Regions from separate parts of the Bradyrhizobium sp. SPXBL-02 genome, predicted to be linked through region 1. Evidence: predicted binding sites of a transcription regulator. Region 1 holds the regulator's gene; each other region holds the start of a gene.
What was found. Region 1 encodes HrcA, which represses chaperone genes, less so after heat shock. Its sites were predicted from a motif close to GTTAGCACTCNCNNNNNGNGAGTGCTAAC; they were not measured.

Region 1 (3,272 bases):
AGCAGCGCGCAACACTGGAAGACCCGCATCCTGAGGAGCGCGCTTCTTCGCGCGCGTCTCGAAGGATGAAGGCCGAGCTGCCAGAGCCGGGCCTGCATGGTTCGAGACGCCGCGCAAGGGCGCGGCTCCTCACCATGAGGGTCTGAGACTCAGTTCGCCGCGCCGCTCTGCTCGTTGTTGTTGTTCGCCGCAGACGCAGCCTTTGCGCCGCCCTTGGCGACGCCGACCAGCGCCGGGCGCAGCACGCGATCGCCGATGGTGTAGCCGGCCTGCATGATCTGCACCACGGTGGCCGACGGCACCGACGCATCGGGCACTTCGTACATCGCCTGGTGGAAGTTCGGGTCGAACTTCTGGCCCAAGGGATCGAGCTTCTTCACGCCGTGCTTTTCCAGCGCGTTGAGCAGCGAGCGTTCGGTGAGCTCGACGCCCTCGATCAGCGCGATCAGGCCGGGATCGGCCGCAGCACGCGCTTCGGCCGGAACGGCATCGAGCGCACGCTGGAGATTGTCGGCGATATCGAGCACGTCGCGGGCGAAGCCGGTGATGCCGTAGAGGCGGGCGTCGGCCACCTCCTTGCTGGTGCGCCTGCGCAAGTTCTCCATCTCGGCCAGCGTCCGCAGCATGCGGTCGCGCGCCTCGGCGGCTTCCTTCTGCAACGTCTCGACCGCGCCGGGCTCGGGATCGTCGGGCATGATGTAGGGTTTCGACACCACGGGCTCGCCGGTCGCTGCAGTCGTGTCTTCGGGTTGCCGGTCTTGCTCGGTCATCGGCTCTGGTCTCGAACTCGTTTCAGGGATGTTGGCCCGGATATCGTGCTTAAGCCCACGAAAATCAAGCGCCCGTGATCGGCGGAAAGGCCGGTCAGCCCCCCAAATCAGCCCCCTAAGAGGCGGCTGACGATGCGGGCGGCGTAGTCCACGGTCGGGATCACGCGGGCATAATTCAGCCGCGTCGGGCCGATCACACCGAGAACGCCGACGATGTGGCCGGCGGCATCCCGATAGGGCGAGATGATGGTGGAGGACCCCGACAGCGAGAACAGCTTGTTCTCACTGCCGATGAAGATGCGCACGCCTTCGGCGGTCTCGGCCCGGCCGAGCAGGTCGATCACGCCGCGCTTGGTCTCGAGATCGTCGAATAACAGCCGCACCCGCTCCAGATCCTCCAGCGCATGCAGGTCTTCGAGCAGATTGGCATGCCCGCGGACGATGAGCTGGCGGTCCTCGTTCTCGCCGCCGGACCAGCTGGCGATGCCGGCCGAGATCACTTTCTGTGTCAGCTGATCGAGCTCGGCTCGGGCCTCGCCGAGTGCGGTCTCGAGCTCGAGCCGCGCCTCGGCCAGGGTGCGGCCGCGGATCCGCGCATTGAGGAAATTGCCGGCCTCGGTCAGCGCCGAGGAGGGAACTCCGGGCGGCAGCGTCAGCACGCGGTTTTCGACCTGGCCGTCCTCGCCGACCAGGATGACAAGCGCTTTTTCCGGTTCCAGGCGGACGAATTCGATGTGCTTCAGCCGGGCATTGGATTTTGGCGTCAGCACGACGGCGGCGGCCCGGGTCAGGCCGGAGAGCCGCATCAAGGCCTGGTCCAGCGCCGCCTCGACCGATTGCGCCTCGCCGACGGAGGAGAGCTGGCTCTGGATCGACTGCCGCTCGGCCTCATTGAGATCGCCGACCTGCATCAGGGCGTCGACGAAGAAGCGCAGGCCCAGTTCCGTCGGCAGCCGGCCGGCGGAGGTGTGCGGGGCATAGATCAGGCCGAGCTGTTCCAAATCGGCCATGACGTTGCGGACGGAGGCCGGCGACAGCGGCATGGCGATCAGGCGGGAAATATTGCGCGAGCCGACCGGCTCACCGGTCGCGAGATAGCTTTCGACAATTTGACGAAAGATGTCGCGGGAACGCTCGTTGAGCTGGGCAAGGCCTGCGCGCGGCGCGATCAGATGGATCGGATCGTGATGGGCCACAGACGGTAACTCCTCTCAGATACTTATAATTTGTCCATCCGGGCCGCTTCTGACAAGCGTGGCGTTTGCGGGCTCGACGTCAGGGGGTGAATAAGCCCTTGCCGCCCACCCCCGCCCCACCTACAAGCACCGCGAACAGCCTTTTCCCGTGAGTTTTGGAGATTTCCCATGCGGCCAAGCCGCCGTGCGCCCGACGAATTGCGCCCCGTGACGCTGGAGCGCGGCGTGGTCAAATATGCGGAAGGCTCGTGCCTGGTGAAATTCGGCGACACCCATGTGCTGGTCACCGCCACGCTGGAGGAGCGCCTGCCGCCGTGGCTGAAGGGCCAGGGCCGCGGCTGGGTCACCGCCGAATACGGCATGCTGCCGCGCGCGACCTCCGAACGCACCCGCCGCGAGGCCTCCGCCGGCAAGCAGAGCGGCCGAACCGTCGAGATCCAGCGGCTGATCGGCCGCTCGCTTCGCACCATCGTCGATCTCGAAGCGCTCGGCGAGCGCCAGATCACGGTCGATTGCGACGTGCTCCAGGCCGACGGCGGCACCCGCACGGCCTCGATCACCGGCGCCTGGGTCGCACTTGCCGATTGCCTCAACTGGATGAAGGCGCGCAACATGGTGAAGACCAACGTGCTGCGCGACAACGTCGCCGCGATCTCCTGCGGCATCTACAACGGCACGCCGGTGCTCGATCTCGACTATGCCGAGGATTCGGAAGCCGAGACCGACGCGAATTTCGTCATGACCGGCGACGGCCGCATCATCGAGGTGCAGGGCACCGCGGAACGCGAGCCGTTTACGCAGGACGAGTTCCTGAAGCTGATCGCCCTGGCGCAGAAGGGCATCGCGCGCCTGGTGGACTTGCAGAAACTGGCCGTGGCGTAGTCAATAGGCCCATGCACCGCCGAATCACCGACAAGCTCGTCATCGCCACCCACAATCCCGGCAAGCTCGCCGAGATGAGGGAGCTGCTCGCGCCGTACGGGATCGAGGCGGTGTCGGCCGGCGAGCTCGGCCTGGACGAGCCCGAGGAGACCGGCAACGATTTCCGCAGCAACGCCGCGATCAAGGCGATCGCCGCAGCGCAGGCGACCAAGCTTCCCTCCTTCGCCGACGATTCCGGCATCGTCGTCGACGCGCTCGACGGCGCGCCAGGAATCTACAGCGCGCGCTGGGCCGGTCCATCCAAGGATTTCAACGCGGCGATGACGCAGATCGAGCGCCTGCTGCAGGAGCGCGGCGCCACCACGCCGGACAAGCGCAAGGCACACTTCGTCTCCGCGCTTTGCGTCGCCTGGCCCGACGATCA
Region 2 (3,272 bases), 910 kb from region 1:
CCTTCTTCTCCTTGACCTCGATCTCGGTGGCGCCGCCGACGCGGATCACCGCGACGCCGCCGGCGAGCTTGGCGAGGCGCTCCTGCAGCTTCTCGCGGTCGTAGTCCGAGGTGGTCTCCTCGATCTGGGCCTTGATCTGGCCGACGCGGGCCTCGATGTCGGGCTTCTTGCCGGCGCCGTTGACGATCGTGGTGTTCTCCTTGTCGATCACCACCTTCTTGGCGCGACCGAGCATCTTCACCGTGACGTTCTCGAGCTTGATGCCGAGCTCCTCGGAGATCAGCTGGCCGCCGGTCAGGATCGCGATGTCCTCCAGCATGGCCTTGCGGCGGTCGCCGAATCCCGGCGCCTTGACGGCAGCGACCTTGAGGCCACCGCGCAGGCGGTTGACGACCAGGGTGGCCAGCGCCTCGCCCTCGACGTCCTCGGCGATGATGACGAGCGGCTTGCCCGACTGCACCACGGCTTCCAGCACCGGCAGCATGGCCTGCAGGCCCGAGAGCTTCTTCTCGTGCAGGAGGATGTAGGCGTCCTCGAGCTCGGCGGTCATCTTCTCGGCGTTGGTGACGAAGTAGGGGCTGAGATAGCCGCGGTCGAACTTCATGCCCTCGACGATGTCAACCTCGGTCTCGAGCGACTTGTTCTCCTCGACGGTGATGACGCCCTCGTTGCCGACCTTCTGCATCGCCTGGGCGATCATCTTGCCGATGGCGGCATCGCCGTTGGCGGAGATGGTGCCGACCTGGGCGACCTCGGAGGAGGCGGCGACCGGCTTGGCGCGCTTCTCGATGTCCTTGATGACGGCGGCCACCGCGGTGTCGATGCCGCGCTTGAGGTCCATCGGGTTCATGCCGGCGGCGACGGCCTTGGCGCCTTCGCGCACGATCGCCTGGGCCAGCACGGTCGCGGTGGTGGTGCCGTCGCCGGCGAGGTCGTTGGTCTTGGAGGCGACCTCACGCACCATCTGGGCGCCCATGTTCTCGAACTTGTCCTCGAGCTCGATCTCCTTGGCGACGGTGACGCCGTCCTTGGTGATGCGGGGGGCGCCGAAGCTCTTCTCGATGACGACGTTGCGGCCCTTCGGGCCGAGCGTCACCTTGACGGCGTTGGCGAGAACGTCGACGCCGCGCAGCATGCGATCGCGCGCGTCTCCGGAAAACTTGACGTCTTTGGCAGCCATGGTCTGCAATCCCTCGTGTTACGTGATGTGTCTTGTCTAGTCGCGGCGGAATGATGGATGCCCGGATCGCCTGGATCCGGGCATGACATTCAGCGGCCGTTCAGGCGGATGGCCTTAGGCCAGCACGCCCATGATGTCCGACTCCTTCATGATCAGGAGCTCTTCGTTGTCGATCTTGACCTCGGTGCCCGACCACTTGCCGAACAGCACGCGGTCGCCGACCTTGAGGTCGATCGGGATCAGCTTGCCGGTCTCGTCGCGGCCGCCGGGGCCGACGGCGACGACCTCGCCCTGGGACGGCTTTTCCTTGGCGGTGTCCGGAATGATGATGCCGCCCTTGGTCTTTTCCTCGGCGTCGATACGTTTGACCACGACACGGTCATGCAGCGGACGAAATTTGGATTTAGCCATGACGTTTCCCTTTGGAGGCTCGCTTCGGAAGTAGTGGGGTCGGTGGGGCGGCGCTTCCGTCCACCCTCTCGTCGAGGATCGAACGGCGCGCTTAGCAATCGGGCTTTCCGAGTGCTAATAGTGGGTCCGGAAATATGGCTTGGCCGCGATCCTGTCAAGCAAAGGTGGTTAAGCGGTTGTTGAGGCGGATATAGGATGGTGGCATTGGAAACTCGCTCGGGGCGCCGGCTTAGAGAACGACGTCATTGCTCCGGCAGCGATTTTGCGCTTGGCTGCTCGAGGGGTGCGGCCATGGTCTTGTTCGGGGGAATGCCATGATCAGTTCGGCTCACGCGCGCACGGTTGCCAATCTGGCGGCCGCCTCTTGTCTGGCGCTGCTGCTGGGCGCCTGCGGCGGCGGCTTCAGCCTGCCGTCCCTCACGTCGTCCTCGCCGCCGCCCGAGGCCGAACCGGGCGTTGCGCCCGAAATGCCGGCCACCATCCGCGGCGACGAGATCGTCGGCCGCTGGGGCCTCGCCTCGTTCCAGAACCCGGCCGACCGCGCCCGTACCGAGAAGATGGCGCGCGAGCAATGCAAGAATCCCTACGTGATCACCGCCGGCTCCTCCGGCGGCGTGATCATGCATCTCGCCGACCAGGCGACGCCGCAGGAGCTGCGGCTGAAGGGCTCGCCGAGCGGCAAGAATTACATCGGACCGGCCGGCCCGACCCCCGGCGAGCAGGATCGCGAGATCGTCTCCTTCGACGGTCGCGTCATGATCACCCGCTTCATCGACAAGGACGCCGCTACCCGCTACGGCAACATGGTCTACGTCCGCTGCGCGCCGAGGGCGTGAGGCAGCCCTTGGCCTAACGTCTCGTCATTGCGAGCGGAGCGAAGCAATCCAGACTGCCTCCTGGGAGACAGCCTGGATCGCTTCGTCGCTTCGCTCCTCGCAATGACGAAAAACAAAAAACGCCGGCCCCCAAGGCCGGCGCTTTGTTATTTCTATATCGCCCCCGTTCAGTCGAACAGCGCGTCGATGTCGTCCTGCGAGGCGTGGCCGACGTCGCCGGCGAGCTTGGGGCCGTTGAGGAGCTTCTCGTCCTCGCTGCGGCTGTCGACCGGCGCCGGCACATGGGACTTGATCGCGTCGACGCCGCCCCAGATCTCCATCATCGCATTGATGTGCTGCTCGATGAACTTCATCGTGGTCATGACCTTGCTGATGCGCTGGCCGGTCAGGTCCTGGAAGTTGCAGGCTTCGAAGATCGAGATGACGCGTTCCTGGATGTCGTCGGCAAGGCGCTTCTGCTGATCGACCGAGTCCACCTTGGACATCGCGCTGGCGGCCTGGTCGATCGATTCCGCGGCTTCGAGGATCTGCTGAGTCGCCTGCTCGGTGCCGCCGACCACCGCGCCGAGCTCGCCATTGACCTTGGCCATCTCGCCGCCGTCGAAGCTCTTGCCGTGCAGCGTCGCGATCTCGCGCTTGGTGCGGTCGATGGCGTCGTGGATGAGGTCGAGCTCCACCTTCAGCTTCTCGCACTGCTCGATCTGCGCCCGGTAGGTCTCGAGCATGGTGCGCGCTTCGGACAGCTCGTGGGCCGTGGAGGCGTCGATCGCCGCCATGGCAGCGCTGCCGGACAGCGGGGCCGCGACGATGCCCTTCGCCATCTGGGCGCGGATCGCGCGCAGCTC
Region 3 (3,272 bases), 3.0 Mb from region 1:
CCATGGCTTCCGTGGTGATCAGGAGCGCGGCCACCGAGGCTGCGTTCTGGATCGCGGTGCGGACCACCTTGGTCGGGTCGATGATGCCCTTCTTGACGAGGTCGGCATATTCGCCGGTCTGGGAGTCGAAGCCGTAATTGTAGGCCTTGTTCTCCAGGATCTTGCCGACGATCACCGAGCCGTCTTCACCGGCGTTGATCGCGATCTGGCGAGCGGGCGCCGACAGCGCCTTGCGCACGATCTCGACGCCGGTCTTCTGGTCGTCGTTCTTGGTGCGCAGGCCCTTGAGCTGCTCGGAGGCACGGAGCAGGGCGACGCCGCCGCCCGGAACGATGCCTTCTTCCACGGCCGCGCGGGTCGCATGCATCGCGTCATCAACGCGATCCTTGCGCTCCTTCACCTCGACCTCGGTCGCGCCGCCGACGCGGATCACCGCGACGCCGCCCGCGAGCTTGGCGAGACGCTCCTGGAGCTTCTCACGGTCGTAGTCCGAGGTGGTCTCCTCGATCTGCGCCTTGATCTGGGCCACGCGCGCCTCGATGTCGGCCTTCTTGCCGGCGCCGTTGACGATCGTGGTGTTCTCCTTGTCGATCATCACCTTCTTGGCGCGACCGAGCATGTTGAGCGTGACGTTCTCGAGCTTGATGCCGAGATCTTCCGAGATCGCCTGGCCGCCGGTCAGGATCGCGATGTCCTGCAGCATGGCCTTGCGGCGATCGCCGAAGCCCGGAGCCTTGACGGCCGCGACCTTCAGGCCGCCGCGCAGGCGGTTTACGACCAGGGTCGCAAGCGCTTCGCCTTCGACGTCCTCGGCGACGATGACCAGCGGCTTGCCGGTCTGCACCACGGCCTCGAGCAGCGGCAGCAGCTCGTTCAGCGAGGAGAGCTTCTTCTCGTTGATGAGGATGTAGGCGTCGTCCATCTCGACGCGCATCTTGTCGGCGTTGGTGACGAAGTAGGGCGAGATGTAGCCGCGGTCGAACTGCATGCCCTCGACCACGTCGAGCTCGGTCTCGAGCGACTTGGCTTCCTCGACGGTGATGACACCCTCGTTGCCGACCTTCTTCATGGCGTCGGAGAGGAACTTGCCGATCTCGGCATCGCCGTTGGCCGAGATGGTGCCGACCTGGGCGATCTCGTCGTTCGAGGTGACCTTCTTCGAGTTCTTCTCGAGGTCGGCCACGACGGCTTCGACCGCGAGGTCGATACCGCGCTTGAGGTCCATCGGGTTCATGCCGGCGGCGACCGACTTGGCGCCTTCCTTCACGATCGCGGCCGCGAGCACGGTCGCGGTGGTGGTGCCGTCGCCGGCCGCGTCAGCGGACTTGGAGGCGACTTCGCGCACCATCTGCGCGCCCATGTTCTCGAACTTGTCGTCGAGCTCGATCTCCTTGGCGACGGTGACGCCGTCCTTGGTGATGCGGGGAGCGCCGAACGACTTGTCGAGCACGACGTTGCGGCCCTTCGGACCGAGCGTGACCTTCACCGCGTTGGCGAGGATGTCGACGCCGCGCAGCATCTTGTCGCGCGCTTCAACCGAGAATTTGACTTCTTTGGCTGCCATCTGAATTTTTCCTTGAGGGTTTGACTGGAGGGAGGAGAGGGGCTCTTAAGCCGCCTTCTTCTTGGACTCGCTGACTTCGAGAACGCCCATCACGTCGCTCTCCTTCATGATCAGCAGGTCCTGGCCGTCGATCTTGACCTCGGTGCCGGACCACTTGCCGAACAGCACGCGGTCGCCGACCTTCAGGTCGATCGGGATCAGCTTGCCAGCTTCGTCGCGGCCACCGGGGCCAACGGCGACGACTTCGCCCTGGGAGGGCTTTTCCTTGGCAGTGTCGGGAATGATGATGCCGCCAGCGGTCTTCTCTTCGGCGTCGATGCGCTTGACCACGACGCGGTCGTGAAGCGGACGGAATTTCATGCAGTCCTCCTAAGCAATTGCTCGGGTTGAGGTTTTGAGATTGTTAGCAATCGTTGCCCGTGAGTGCTAGCACGGGCGACGCTGAAATAGGACAGGAATTTTGCGGGGGCAAGGGTTTGTAGCAGAAAAAATAGCAGCCGAAAGCGCGGACTGCCAGAAACCCTTTTCCATCGTTAACCAGCCTCGGAGGCCTCTTTGAGGCCGCTTGGGAGGCCGTATTAGCACGGAGTCGTCTCTGCTGCTAAAGCATTGAATTTCAACAGCTTGTTAAACTTTTGGGCTTGAGATGAGTTGTCAGTTTGCGTCACATTTCTCTCATGTGAGCGCATCGTTTCCGGGTGGCTCCCGGGGCACGGACAGGCCACCCCCCGCAAATGCGCTCCTGCAAAGGAGGTTTGGCATGGGACTGCGCGTTGGGGGCGTTTCCGAGGAATTCCGGAAACAGATGCTGGGCTACGGGCTGACGACGGCACAAATTCTCTATCGGATGCCGGATCATCCCTCGCTGCTGCAGACCTATGTCTGGCAGAACTACGACATGTTTCCGAAATTCCCCGCGCTGACCGATTTCCTGGCGTTCTGGCAGGAGAAGCTCGACGGTCCCCTCCACTCGGTCACGGTGGCACATTGCAAGCTGATCAAGCCGGCCGAGCTCCGCGCCGTCGACGGCGTGTTCCGGCTGCATTGAACAGCGCAGCGGTCTCGGAGGGTGGGCAAAGGCGCGCACTTCGCGCGCAGTGCCCACCATCTCTCCGTGATATCCAGTAATGGTGGGCACGCTACGCTTAGCCCACCCTACGAGATCTCCCAATCAGACGCCGCTGTTGCAATAGCGCGTCCACATCGCGCGATAGGCCTCGTCCACCGCTTGCGCATATGAGACGGGGTTGCCCGCGGCCGCGGCGTTGATCGTTGCGGGCAATTCGCGGCGCAATTGGTCGAGCTCGCCGATCACGGCCGCACGGCTGGCCGCGATCTCGACATAGGCCTCCTCGCTGTCGGCGACCCAGTCCGGCAGGCCAAGCGCGGTGAGGATGGCGCCGGCAGCGCGGCCGGGCAGGCTGCTCCCCAGCTTCGCCACCACGGGCACGCCCATCTGCAGGGCTTCCCATGTGCTGACGCCGCCGTTCTGCGGGAACGGGTCGAGGGCAATGTCGATGCGGTTGAACGATGCCAGATGCTCGTCCCGCAAGGTGGCTCCAAGCAGATCGACGCGTTCGGCCGGCAATCGGCACGCCGCAAATCGCGCCAGCAGCTTGTCGCGGACCAGTTGATCGTCGAGCGCAACGTCCTTGATCAGCAGTCGCGAGCCCGGCACCCGCGCGAGAATCCTGGACCAGACTGCCGC

Region 2: a site for HrcA is predicted at 1,682-1,710, ahead of ACNJYD_RS34965 (co-chaperone GroES). Genes of this name have one in related genera too.
Region 3: a site for HrcA is predicted at 1,967-1,995, ahead of ACNJYD_RS14610 (co-chaperone GroES). Genes of this name have one in related genera too.

The regions. Positions count from the first base shown of each region.
Region 1 covers NZ_CP182474.1:214,319-217,590, reverse strand. The annotation lists gene pncA (bifunctional nicotinamidase/pyrazinamidase) at 1-1, shown strand, start outside; gene grpE (nucleotide exchange factor GrpE) at 150-770, opposite strand; gene hrcA (heat-inducible transcriptional repressor HrcA) at 878-1,966, opposite strand; gene rph (ribonuclease PH) at 2,135-2,848, shown strand; gene rdgB (RdgB/HAM1 family non-canonical purine NTP pyrophosphatase) at 2,860-3,272, shown strand, end outside.
Region 2 covers NZ_CP182474.1:7,522,712-7,525,983, reverse strand. The annotation lists gene groL (chaperonin GroEL) at 1-1,180, opposite strand, end outside; gene ACNJYD_RS34965 (co-chaperone GroES) at 1,295-1,591, opposite strand; gene ACNJYD_RS34960 (hypothetical protein) at 1,906-2,427, shown strand; gene ACNJYD_RS34955 (protein phosphatase CheZ) at 2,595-3,272, opposite strand, start outside.
Region 3 covers NZ_CP182474.1:3,189,147-3,192,418, forward strand. The annotation lists gene groL (chaperonin GroEL) at 1-1,564, opposite strand, end outside; gene ACNJYD_RS14610 (co-chaperone GroES) at 1,610-1,924, opposite strand; gene ACNJYD_RS14615 (usg protein) at 2,325-2,612, shown strand; gene ACNJYD_RS14620 (tetratricopeptide repeat protein) at 2,736-3,272, opposite strand, start outside.